Regions from separate parts of the Stenotrophomonas forensis genome, predicted to be linked through region 3. Evidence: predicted binding sites of a transcription regulator. Region 3 holds the regulator's gene; each other region holds the start of a gene.

Region 1 (3,271 bases), 2.4 Mb from region 3:
CAGCAGCGCGGTCTTGCGGCCACTGCCGCTGCCGAGTTCCACCACGTGCAGGCGCGGGCCGACGGTACGGGCGATGTCCGGCAGCACGCGCTTCAGCAGGGCCAGCTCGGTGCGGGTGGGGTAATACTCGGGGGTCTGGGTGATCTGCTCGAACAGGCGCGAGCCGCGGGCATCGTAGAAGTACTTGGAGGGCAACTGCCGCGACGGGCGCGACAGACCGGCCACCACATCGGCCAGGATCTGCTGGCGCCCCGGGGTGAGATCGGTCAGCGCCTGCAGTGCGTCATCCACCGTACTCATGTGAGGTCCCTGGCCAGGCGCAGCCCGGAGAACTGCCAGCGCGCCGGCGGCATGAAGAAATTGCGGTAGCTGGCACGCACATGTCCGCGCGGAGTGGCGCAGCTGCCGCCGCGCAGCACCCACTGCCCGCACATGAACTTGCCGTTGTATTCGCCCAGGTTGCCGGCGAACGGGCGGAAGCCCGGATAGGCCCCATAGGCGCTCTGGGTCCACTCCCATACATCGCCGAACATCTGTCGCAGGCCATTGCCCTGCCCGGCCTGCGGGTGCAGGCCATCGTCATCGGCGAAATGGCCGCGTAACGGTTGCGAGGCGGCAGCGGCTTCCCATTCGAACTCGCTGGGCAGGCGTGCACCGGCCCAGCGGGCGCAGGCGTCGGCCTCGTAATAACTGAGGTGGCAGACCGGCGCGTGCAGGTCCAGTTCGCGCCAACCGCCCAGGGTGTATTCGCGCTGCAGGGCGTCGTCCCAGTACAGCGGGTGCTGCCAGTCCTCTGCTTCGCGCAGCGCCCAGCCTTCGCTGAGCCACCAGCGCGGCTCGCGATAGCCGCCGGCCTCGATGAAGGCCAGGTACTCGGCGTTGCTGAGCGGGCGCTCGGCCAGGGCATGGGCGGGCAGCAGCACGCGGTGCGGCGGCGATTCGTTGTCGTAGGCGAAGGCGGCGTGCTGCGGCCACGCCGCGGCACCGACGGTAACGATGCGTTCGGGCGATTCGATCCAGCCCTGCGCAGTGGCGATGCTGGTGATGGCGTGCAGGTCCTGCCGGTAGGCCGGCTGCAGCGGATTGCACCAGAACGCATGCTTGATGTCGGTGAGCAGCAGTTCCTGGTGCTGCTGTTCGTGCTGCAGGCCCAGCTGCAGGTGCTGCAGCGCCTGTGGGTCGAGGTCGCCGGCAGCAAGGCGTGACTGCACCTGCGCATCCACCTGCTGGCGGTAATCGCGTACCTGCTGCAGCGAAGGGCGCGACAGCAGCCCACGCTGTGGCCGCGCGTGGGCCGGGCCGATGCTCTTGTAGTAGCTGTTGAACAGGAAGTCCCAGCCAGGATCGTGCGCCGGTGCGGCGGCAAGGCCTGCCAGCACGAAGCGCTCGAAGAACCAGGTGGTGTGGGCCAGGTGCCATTTGCTCGGGCTGGCATCGGCCATGCTCTGCAGCATGGCGTCCTCGGCGCTGAGCGGCGCGGCCAACTGCAGGCTGCGGGCCCGCACCCGCGCGAACTGGTGGGCGAGATCGTGCTGCGGGGCAGCGACGGCGGCAGGTACGCTGTCCATGCAGGCAGCATCGGCGCAGGCCGGTGAGTGCGACGTCATGGTTCGGCGTCACTTTGTTCACATGGGTGACCCGCCCGCATTCAAGAAGCGGGCCCGAACGCCGCTAACGGCAGTGCTGCGGCCGCGTCGTCACCGCGCTGGAATTCCTGCTTGCCCCTGCATCCGCTCCGCCAGCCTGCGCATTACCTGTTCGTGCTGCCCGCCGTGCTGGTCGCACTGCTGCTGTGGACGGCGCTGGGCAACGAAGACGTTGCCAGCCCGGCCCAGCGCATCCTGCCGTGGCTGCTGGCCAGCCTCGGCGCCGGGCTGGCCCTGCTCTACCACCAGGTGCGTGCGCTGTGCCTGTTGCTGCTGGTGGCGGTGGTGTTCGCGCTGCTGCACCAGGATGTGGGTGGCTACCTGCGCAGTGGCCATGTGACCGCCCTGACCCCGCTGCGCTTCCATGCCATCTCGGCCTGGTTGCCGCTGCTGTTGGCGGGCCTGGCATTGTGGCCGGAACGCGGGCGACGTCGCCAGGACCTGCTGCTGCGCGGCGTGGCCTGCGGCCTGGCGCTTGCCGTCTTCCTGCTGCTGGCAGCACAGCAGCCCAGCGGCATGCACGACCTGTTGTCGGACCGTCACTGGCGCTGGATTCCCGCCCACTGGAACGCGCTGGCGCAGGTGCCGGCCCTGCTGTTCCTGCTGGCCACCGCTGCGTTGGGCTGGCAGGCGTGGCGGCATCCGCGGCCATTGCACACCGCGATGCTGCTGGCCCTACTGTGTCTGTGGTGGATGCTGCCGCGGATCTTCCTGCAACCGGTGCTGTTGCCGGCACTGAGCAGTGCTGCCCTGCTGCTGATGCTGGGTGCGATGCTGCAGGAGTCCTTCCACATGGCCTTCCGCGATGAACTGACCGGCCTGCCGGGGCGCCGCGCGTTCAACGAGACCGTGCAGCGGGCACGCGGCACCTACAGCATCGCAATGGTGGACGTGGATCACTTCAAGTCCTTCAACGACACCCATGGCCACGATACCGGTGACGACGTGCTGCGCCTGGTGGCCTCGCGGCTGTCGCGGGTCAGCGACGGTGGCCGCGCGTTCCGCTATGGCGGCGAGGAGTTCGTCGTGGTGTTCCTGGACCGTCCGGCGGCGGCCTGTGTCGATGCCGTGGAAGCATTGCGGCAGAGCATCGAGGCCACCCGCATGCAGCTGCGCGACCGCAGTACCCGCAGCCGTGATGACGAAGCCGGCCGCCAGCAGCGCGGACGCGGCGGCAACGGCCAGGTGGTGCAGGTGACAGTGAGTATCGGCCTGGCCGACAGCCGTGAGGATCCACGGCCGGCAGCGGTGATCAAGGCGGCCGACCAGGCGCTGTACAGGGCCAAGGACGGCGGCCGCAACCAGGTCCGCGCGCACGCCGGCCAGCGCGTGCTGGCCGTGCGCGGCGGCTGAGGCTCAGACCGCGTCGAGGTAGTACCAGCGGCCGTCGATGCGCAGGAAGCGGCTGTGCTCGGTCATTTTCACCGCACTGCCGCCGCCGATGCGGTAGCGCGCGGTGAAGCGCACCTCGGCGCTGTCCGCACCGGTGGGCGTGTGCTCGTGCACGGTCAGGCCCAGCCAATGCGTGCGCTGGCCCGGCGCCTCCTCCAGCACCAGCTCGGCCGGGCGGGTATCCGGGTGCCAGGTCTGGCGCAGGTAATCGGCAAGGCCACGCACGTACGCGC
Region 2 (3,271 bases), 1.9 Mb from region 3:
AGTCTCTTCCAGGTTCGCGGCCTGCTGTTCGGTACGCCGCGACAGGTCGCTGTTGCCAGCCGCGATCTCGCCCGCTGCCAGGCGGATGCTGGCCGCGGACTGCTGGATCTGCCCGACGATCCCGGTCAGCTGCTGCACGGTGCTGTTGGCGTCGTCGCGCATCACCGCGAACACTCCGTGGAAGTCACCCTGCATGCGGGCAGTGAGGTCACCGGCGGCGATCGCACGCAGCAGCGTCGACAGCGCGGCCAGGTTGTGGTCGCTGACCTGCATCATGGTGTTGAGCGTTTCCACCATGCGGCGGAAGTCGTGGTCGAAGCGCAGCGCATCGCCACGCACCGCGAAATCACCGGCAGCGGCGGCTGCGGCCAGCTGCTGGATCTGATCGTTGATCGCGGCCAGGTTGCTCTTGGTGGTGGCCATCGCGGCGCTGAACACGGCCTTCTCGCCCGGCAGCGCCTCCATGTCCACGCTGAGGTCGCCTACGGCATAGCGCTGCATCACTTCCACCAGGCGCTGGGTGACCGCATTGCTGGAGGCCACCAGCTGGTTGCTGTCGGCCACCATGCGGCCGTACTCGCCAGGGAACACCGACGCGTCCATGCGGTAGCTGAGCTCGCCGGCGTCATGACGGCGGGCCATTTCCGCCTGCGCGGCCATCACCGCCTGCAGCTGGCCGCGCATGCCCTGCATCGCCTCCAGCAGGCGTCCCACTTCGTCATTGCTGCGCGCCGGCAGGGTGCTGTCCAGCTTGCCCGCGGCGACATCACCGGCCACGCGCACGGCTTCAGCCAGCGGGCGGATCGCCAGCCGGCGCAACAGCACGTAGACACCCGCGCTCAGGGCCAGGGCCGCCACCACGCCGACCAGCAGGGTCAGCCACAGCAGCTGGCGCGCCTCGGCCACGATCACCGCATGCGGCATCACCACGCCCAGCGCGAAACGCTGCGGGGCGTCGCCCACGCGCAGCGGCACGTACACGCGCACGTTGCCGGCGGCATCCGGGGTGAAGGCTTCGAAGCGGCGGTCGGCGGCGATGTCCGCCAGCATGCTGCGGGTCAGCGCGTCGCTGCGCGGCTTGCCGATCTCGGCGGCGTTGGCCGAGGCCAGCACCACGCCCTTGGGCGAAAGCAGTTCGACGCGGCCGGCGCCCATCGGCGTCAGCGTGGCCAGGTGCTTCTGCAGCGCCGCCAGCGAGAAGTCGACGGTGAACACGCCGAGGAAGGTGCCCTTCTCGATGATCGGCGTGCTCAGTGTGCTCATCAGCACCTGCTGGCCGCCGATGTCATAGGCATAGGGTTCACTGACCTTGGGCAGCTTGTCGCGGCTGGGATCCATGTACCAGTCGGCCGAGCCATCGGCGGCTTCGGTGTAGTCCGTCATCGGCGACTGCTGCGGTGCGCCGTCCTGCCAGGCCCAGTAGCTCATGTAGCGGCCGGTGGCATCGTGCGCCTCGGTGTTGGCGAACGCGGCGTCCTTGCCGTCGAACGCATCGGCTTCCCACATGGTGCTCTTGCCCAGCCATTCCGGATGGGTGCGCAGCTGCTCGCCGAGCACCGCCGCCAGGCTGGCGCGGTCGGGTACATCGCCGCGCGCACGCTGGGCGAGCACGGCTTCGACCATCGCGTCGTTGCTGGCGAAGGCCGTGCCCAGATCGGCTGCGACCTGGCGCGCCTCGGCGTTGGCTTCGCTGGTCATGGTCTGGCGCGAGGCATCGATCAGGCTGGCGCTGGCCTGACGATAGATCAGGAACGCGGTCAGGCCGAAGCACAGCAGTGCGATCACGGCGGTGCCCAGCATCAGCTTGTGGGCGATGCTGCCCGGGCGGCGGGCAGCGGCGGAACGGGAAGGAGGCATGGAAGGGTCCGCTAGGCAGTTCAGGATGACCGGTACCGCGAGGGCACCGCGCAGGCGCGCGATCCGTCGCGCAGGCCCCCGGCCACCGGGGTACACGCCCGGCGCTGGAAGCGCACCGGGTTAGCGGCCGCCCACCAACGAGGTTGAGGCGGCCCGCCTGCACATTCCTGAATCTGCTCAGGGACGGGTCAGCAACCCGCCCCGCTGCCGCCCTACTCGGCTACGCGATCCTTGATCCACTGCGCCCGCGGCAGCACTTCGATGCTGCCCGCGGCGTACTGCTGCAGCACATCGTCCGGGCCGAACCGCGGCTGCCAGCCCAGCTCGTTGCGGAGGCGGGCACTGTCGTAGACGCGGTCGATGCTCATCGGCAGCGGCCAGCCACGGCGTTCGAACTCGGCCAGCAGCTGCGGCACGCGCCGCGCCAGCACGTTGCGCGGCTGGGTGGCCAGTTCCAGGCAGTCCTCGCGCCGGAACGGCGTCGGCGCACAGGCGATGTAGCGGGCGAAGGCGGCACCGTCATCAAGCAGCAGCGCGGCATGCGCACTGGCCACGTCACGCGCGTCGATACCACGGTGCAGGCGGAACATCGCCATGCGCTCGGGCGGCTCCGGGAAGCAACGGCCCATGCGCAGCACACGCACGCTGAAGCCCGGCGTGGCGGCGGCCACGGCCAGAGCCTCGGCCTGCAGCTTGCTGCGGTGATAGATCGTGCGCGGCAATGGCTCGGTGTCTTCATCGATCCAGCGGCAGCCTCCCGCCACCACCGCATGCCCGTACAGCGCGGTGGTACTGGTCAGCACGAACCGCCGCGCACCGGCCTCGCGCGCGGCCTGCAGCAGGTGCGAGGTGGCCTCCACGTTGATCTGCTGGAACACCGCATCCGGCACCAGTCCCACATGCGGTGCGTGCAGGGCGGCGGTGTGGATCACTGCGTCGACGCCACGGACAGCGCGTTCCACGGCCTGGCGATCGGTGACATCGGCGATGATGCGGGTGGTGGCGAACGGGCTGCGATCCAGCCCCACCACTTCGTGGGCGGCCGCGAGTGCGCCGAAGATCGCACGCCCGATCCGTCCGGAACTGCCGGTCAACAGAATCTTCATTGAGTCCATTCGCTCGAAGCGCCCGGGAACTACCGGGATGATTCGATTCTAGGCAAGCGGCATGTCGTCTGCGATAGCCGGATGTTGCAAAAACGCGTTCATCGTGGCGACGTTGGCGGTGCCAGCAGCTGCCGCGCGATGAACAGCGGATCATCACCGCCGGGCACATCCGGCGTGATGCCGGTTCGTTCCCAGTTGCCGCCGGTACGCAGGTTGATCGGCTGACGGTCCGGAATGCTGATCTGATAACCAGCGGGCAGCTGCACAGGATCATCGAACATGTGCGCGGCGCCACCGCTGCGGCTACC
Region 3 (3,271 bases):
CCAGCTGTTCGCCCAGCCGATCCAGGATTTCCTGGGCCTCGATGATGAAATCGGCAGTGATGTCGTCGGATACCGCGCTCATGCTTACAGCCCCAGATCCGACAACAGGTCGTCGGCGTCGTTCTGCGAGACCGCGTGGCGGTCCAGTCCCTTCAGTGCCGGCCCGGCCAGTTCCGGGTCGGTGCGATGCTGTTCCGGCGGCAGGCCGAGCGCGCCGAAGCCTTCGTGCACGCGGCGAACGATGCCGACCACGCGACGGATGATCTGCCCGGTCAGGTCCTGGTAGCTCTGGGTCAGGGCGATCTCGGTGAGGTTGTGGCGGATGCGCTCAAGCTGCGCGTCCTGGCCCGGCTGCAGGCCTTCGGCGCGTAGTTGTTCGGTCAGGCTGCGGCATTCCTCGGCCAGGTCGAGGGTGCGGTGCGTGGCCTGTTCGGTCATTGCCACCACGTGGTCCAGGCGCGCGCAGGCGTCATCCAGCTCACCGGCTTCGCTGGGTACGGTCGGCAGTTCACCCAGCGCCTGTCCCAGTTCGCGGGCCAGCCGCGAAAGGCCGCTCATCATCGGCTGCGTGCGCAGCGCGACCAGTCCGTCGATGCGCTGCCGCCAGGCGGCCTCGTCACCGGACTCCAGTGCGTCCAGGGCTTCCTGCAGGCGCAGGGCGAGGGCGTTCTTGTCGACCGTGGTGTCCATCAGGCGCTGGCCGCCAGGCGTTCGAAGATCTTGCCCAGCTTTTCTTCCAGGGTCTGCGCGGTGAACGGCTTGATGATGTAGCCGTTCACGCCGCTCTGGGCGGCTTCGATGATCTGCTCGCGCTTGGCTTCGGCGGTGACCATCAGCACCGGCAGGGTCTTCAGCTTGGCATCGGCACGGATCGCCTTGAGCAGCTCGATGCCGGTCATCACCGGCATGTTCCAGTCGGTGACCACGAAATCGAACGGCTGGCTCTGCAGCAGCGACAGCGCAGCATGCCCGTCCTCGGCTTCGGCGGTATTGGTGAAGCCCAGATCGCCCAGCAGGTTCTTGACGATTCGACGCATGGTCGAGAAGTCGTCGACGATCAGGATGCGCATGTTCTTGTTCAAAGCAGAGTTCCTTTGTTGTTCATTCCGGGCGGCCGGGGGCAGCCGCCTCGGGGATGTTCATTCTTCCAGGCCGGCGTCCGCCGCCTCGAAGATTTTCAGCCGGCCACGCAGCCGCAGCACGGCCTGGCCGTGGATCTGGCAGACCCGCGACTCGCTCACGCCGAGCACCGCGCCGATCTCCTTCAGGTTCAGTTCCTGCTCGTAATAGAGCGAGAGCACCAGCTGTTCGCGCTCGGGCAGATGGCCGATGGCCTTGCCCAGCTCGCGGCCGAACTCGCCGCGCTCCAGCACCTGCTGGGGGGTCGGGCCGCCCTGCGCTACGGTGTCCAGCTCGCCCTGGTCCTCGATGCGCGACTCCAGGCTCAGCACCTGGCCGCGTGCGGCATCTTCCATCAGCCGCAGGTACTCGGGCAGCGGCATCTCCATTGCGGCGGCCACTTCGGTGGCGCTGGCGGCACGGCCACTGCTCTGTTCGAGCCGGCGGATGGTGGCGGCGGCGTCGCGGGCGCGGCGGTGCACCGAGCGCGGCACCCAGTCGCCCCGCCGGATCTCATCGATCATCGAACCGCGGATGCGGATCGAGGCGTAGGTCTCGAACGAGGCGCCCTGGTCGGCGTCGTAGCTGCGCGAGGCCTCGATCAGGCCCATCATGCCGGCCTGGATCAGGTCGTCGACTTCGACGCTGGCCGGCAGGCGCGCGGCAAGGTGGTGGGCGATGCGCCGCACCAGGTCCGAGTGCTGGGCGATCACCTCGTTGGCGGCCGAGCGCTGGACCTCCCGGTACTGGGCTGCGCCTTTCATGCCGCCACCCCACGTTGCTTGAGGATGCGTTCGAGGAAGAACTCGACGCCGCCGCGCGGTTCGGTCGGCGCCTGCCAGCGTGCGGTGCGGCGGGCGATCTCGGTGATCGCCAGCGCCGCCGGGCTGGACGGGTAGGCCTTCACCACCGGCTGCTGGCGCTGCACCGACAGGCGCAGCCAGTCATCCTGCGGCACGCAGCCCAGGTAGTTCAGCGAGACATCGGCGAGGAATTTCTCGCAGACGCGGGTCAGCTTCTCGTACAGCACGCGGCCTTCGTTGGGGTCGCGCACCATGTTGGCCACCACCTGGATGCGGTCCACGCCGCGTTCGCGCGACAGCACCTTGATCAGTGCGTAGGCGTCGGTGATCGAGGCCGGCTCGTCGCAGACCACCACCACGGTGTCCTGCGCGGCCTGGCAGAAGGTCAGCACGCCGTCGGTGATGCCGGCGGCGGTGTCCACCACCATGATGTCCAGCTCGCGTTCCAGTTCGGAGAACACGTTGACCAGGCCGACATGCTCGGCCGGGGCCAGCTCGGCCATGTGGCGGCGGCCGGACGCGGCCGGGACCACCAGCACGCCGTTCGGGCCTTCGACGATGACGTCTTCCAGCGAGCAGCGGCCGGCGACCAGGTCGGCCAGCGTGAAGGTGGGGTTCAGCCCCAGGATCACGTCGATGTTGGCCAGGCCGAGGTCGGCGTCCAGCAGCAGCGTGCGCTTGCCCATGCCGGCCAGTGCCACGGCCAGGTTGGCCGAGACGTTGGTCTTGCCCACGCCGCCCTTGCCGCCGGTGACGGCAATGGTGCGCACAGGGCCGAGCGGCTCGCTGCGGGTGGCCGACAGCGGGAAGGTCTTGGTCAGCTTGGCGTACTCACGCGACGGCATGGTTCAACTCCGGGTTGCAGGGCATATCGGCCGCTCGGCGCAAATCTTCAAGGCGAAGTACAAGATTGGCTGCGCTGGCCCGGTGCAGGTCCTCCGGAACGTCCTGGCCATCGGTCACCCAGGTGATCGGCAGGGCGTGGTCGACGGCCACCGACAGGGCGTTGCCGAAGCGGCCGGTCTCGTCCAGCTTGCTCAGTACCAGCCCCTGCAGGTTGGCGGCGCCGAAGCGCCGGACCACCTCGTCCATGTCGCCGAAGCTGGTGTTGGCTGGCAGCACCAGCAGGGTGCGGACCTGGCGGGCGGCGCGCAGCCACTGCAGCTGGGCGGCCAGTGCACGGTCGCGCGGGCCCAGGCCTGCGGTGTCGATCAGCACCAGCTTGTAGTCCTTCAGGCGTTCCAGCAGCTGGTCCAGGTCGGTGCCGCTGTTGGCCTCGTGCACGGCGATGCCGAGCTGGCGGCCGTAGCCGTACAACTGCTCGCGGGCGCCGATGCGGGTGGTGTCGG

What was found. The regulator FliA, encoded in region 3, starts transcription of late flagellar genes. The targets are predictions, from matches to a motif close to TAAAGTTTNNCNNNCNNNGGCCGATAA.
Region 1: the regulator FliA is predicted to act here: its motif matches at 1,649-1,675, upstream of K5L94_RS21730 (GGDEF domain-containing protein).
Region 2: the regulator FliA is predicted to act here: its motif matches at 1,978-2,004, upstream of K5L94_RS19430 (methyl-accepting chemotaxis protein).

What each region holds. Positions count from the first base shown of each region.
Region 1 covers NZ_CP082270.1:4,768,694-4,771,964, forward strand. Annotated here, with positions in the region: gene egtD (L-histidine N(alpha)-methyltransferase) at 1-300, opposite strand, end outside; gene egtB (ergothioneine biosynthesis protein EgtB) at 297-1,568, opposite strand; gene K5L94_RS21730 (GGDEF domain-containing protein) at 1,719-2,999, shown strand; gene K5L94_RS21735 (YchJ family protein) at 3,003-3,271, opposite strand, start outside.
Region 2 covers NZ_CP082270.1:4,241,057-4,244,327, forward strand. Annotated here, with positions in the region: gene K5L94_RS19430 (methyl-accepting chemotaxis protein) at 1-1,857, opposite strand, end outside; gene K5L94_RS19435 (NAD-dependent epimerase/dehydratase family protein) at 2,070-2,963, opposite strand; gene K5L94_RS19440 (S41 family peptidase) at 3,062-3,271, opposite strand, start outside.
Region 3 covers NZ_CP082270.1:2,329,511-2,332,781, forward strand. Annotated here, with positions in the region: gene K5L94_RS10955 (chemotaxis protein CheA) at 1-82, opposite strand, end outside; gene K5L94_RS10960 (protein phosphatase CheZ) at 85-690, opposite strand; gene cheY (chemotaxis response regulator CheY) at 690-1,082, opposite strand; gene K5L94_RS10970 (RNA polymerase sigma factor FliA) at 1,140-1,883, opposite strand; gene K5L94_RS10975 (MinD/ParA family ATP-binding protein) at 1,880-2,767, opposite strand; gene flhF (flagellar biosynthesis GTPase FlhF) at 2,754-3,271, opposite strand, start outside.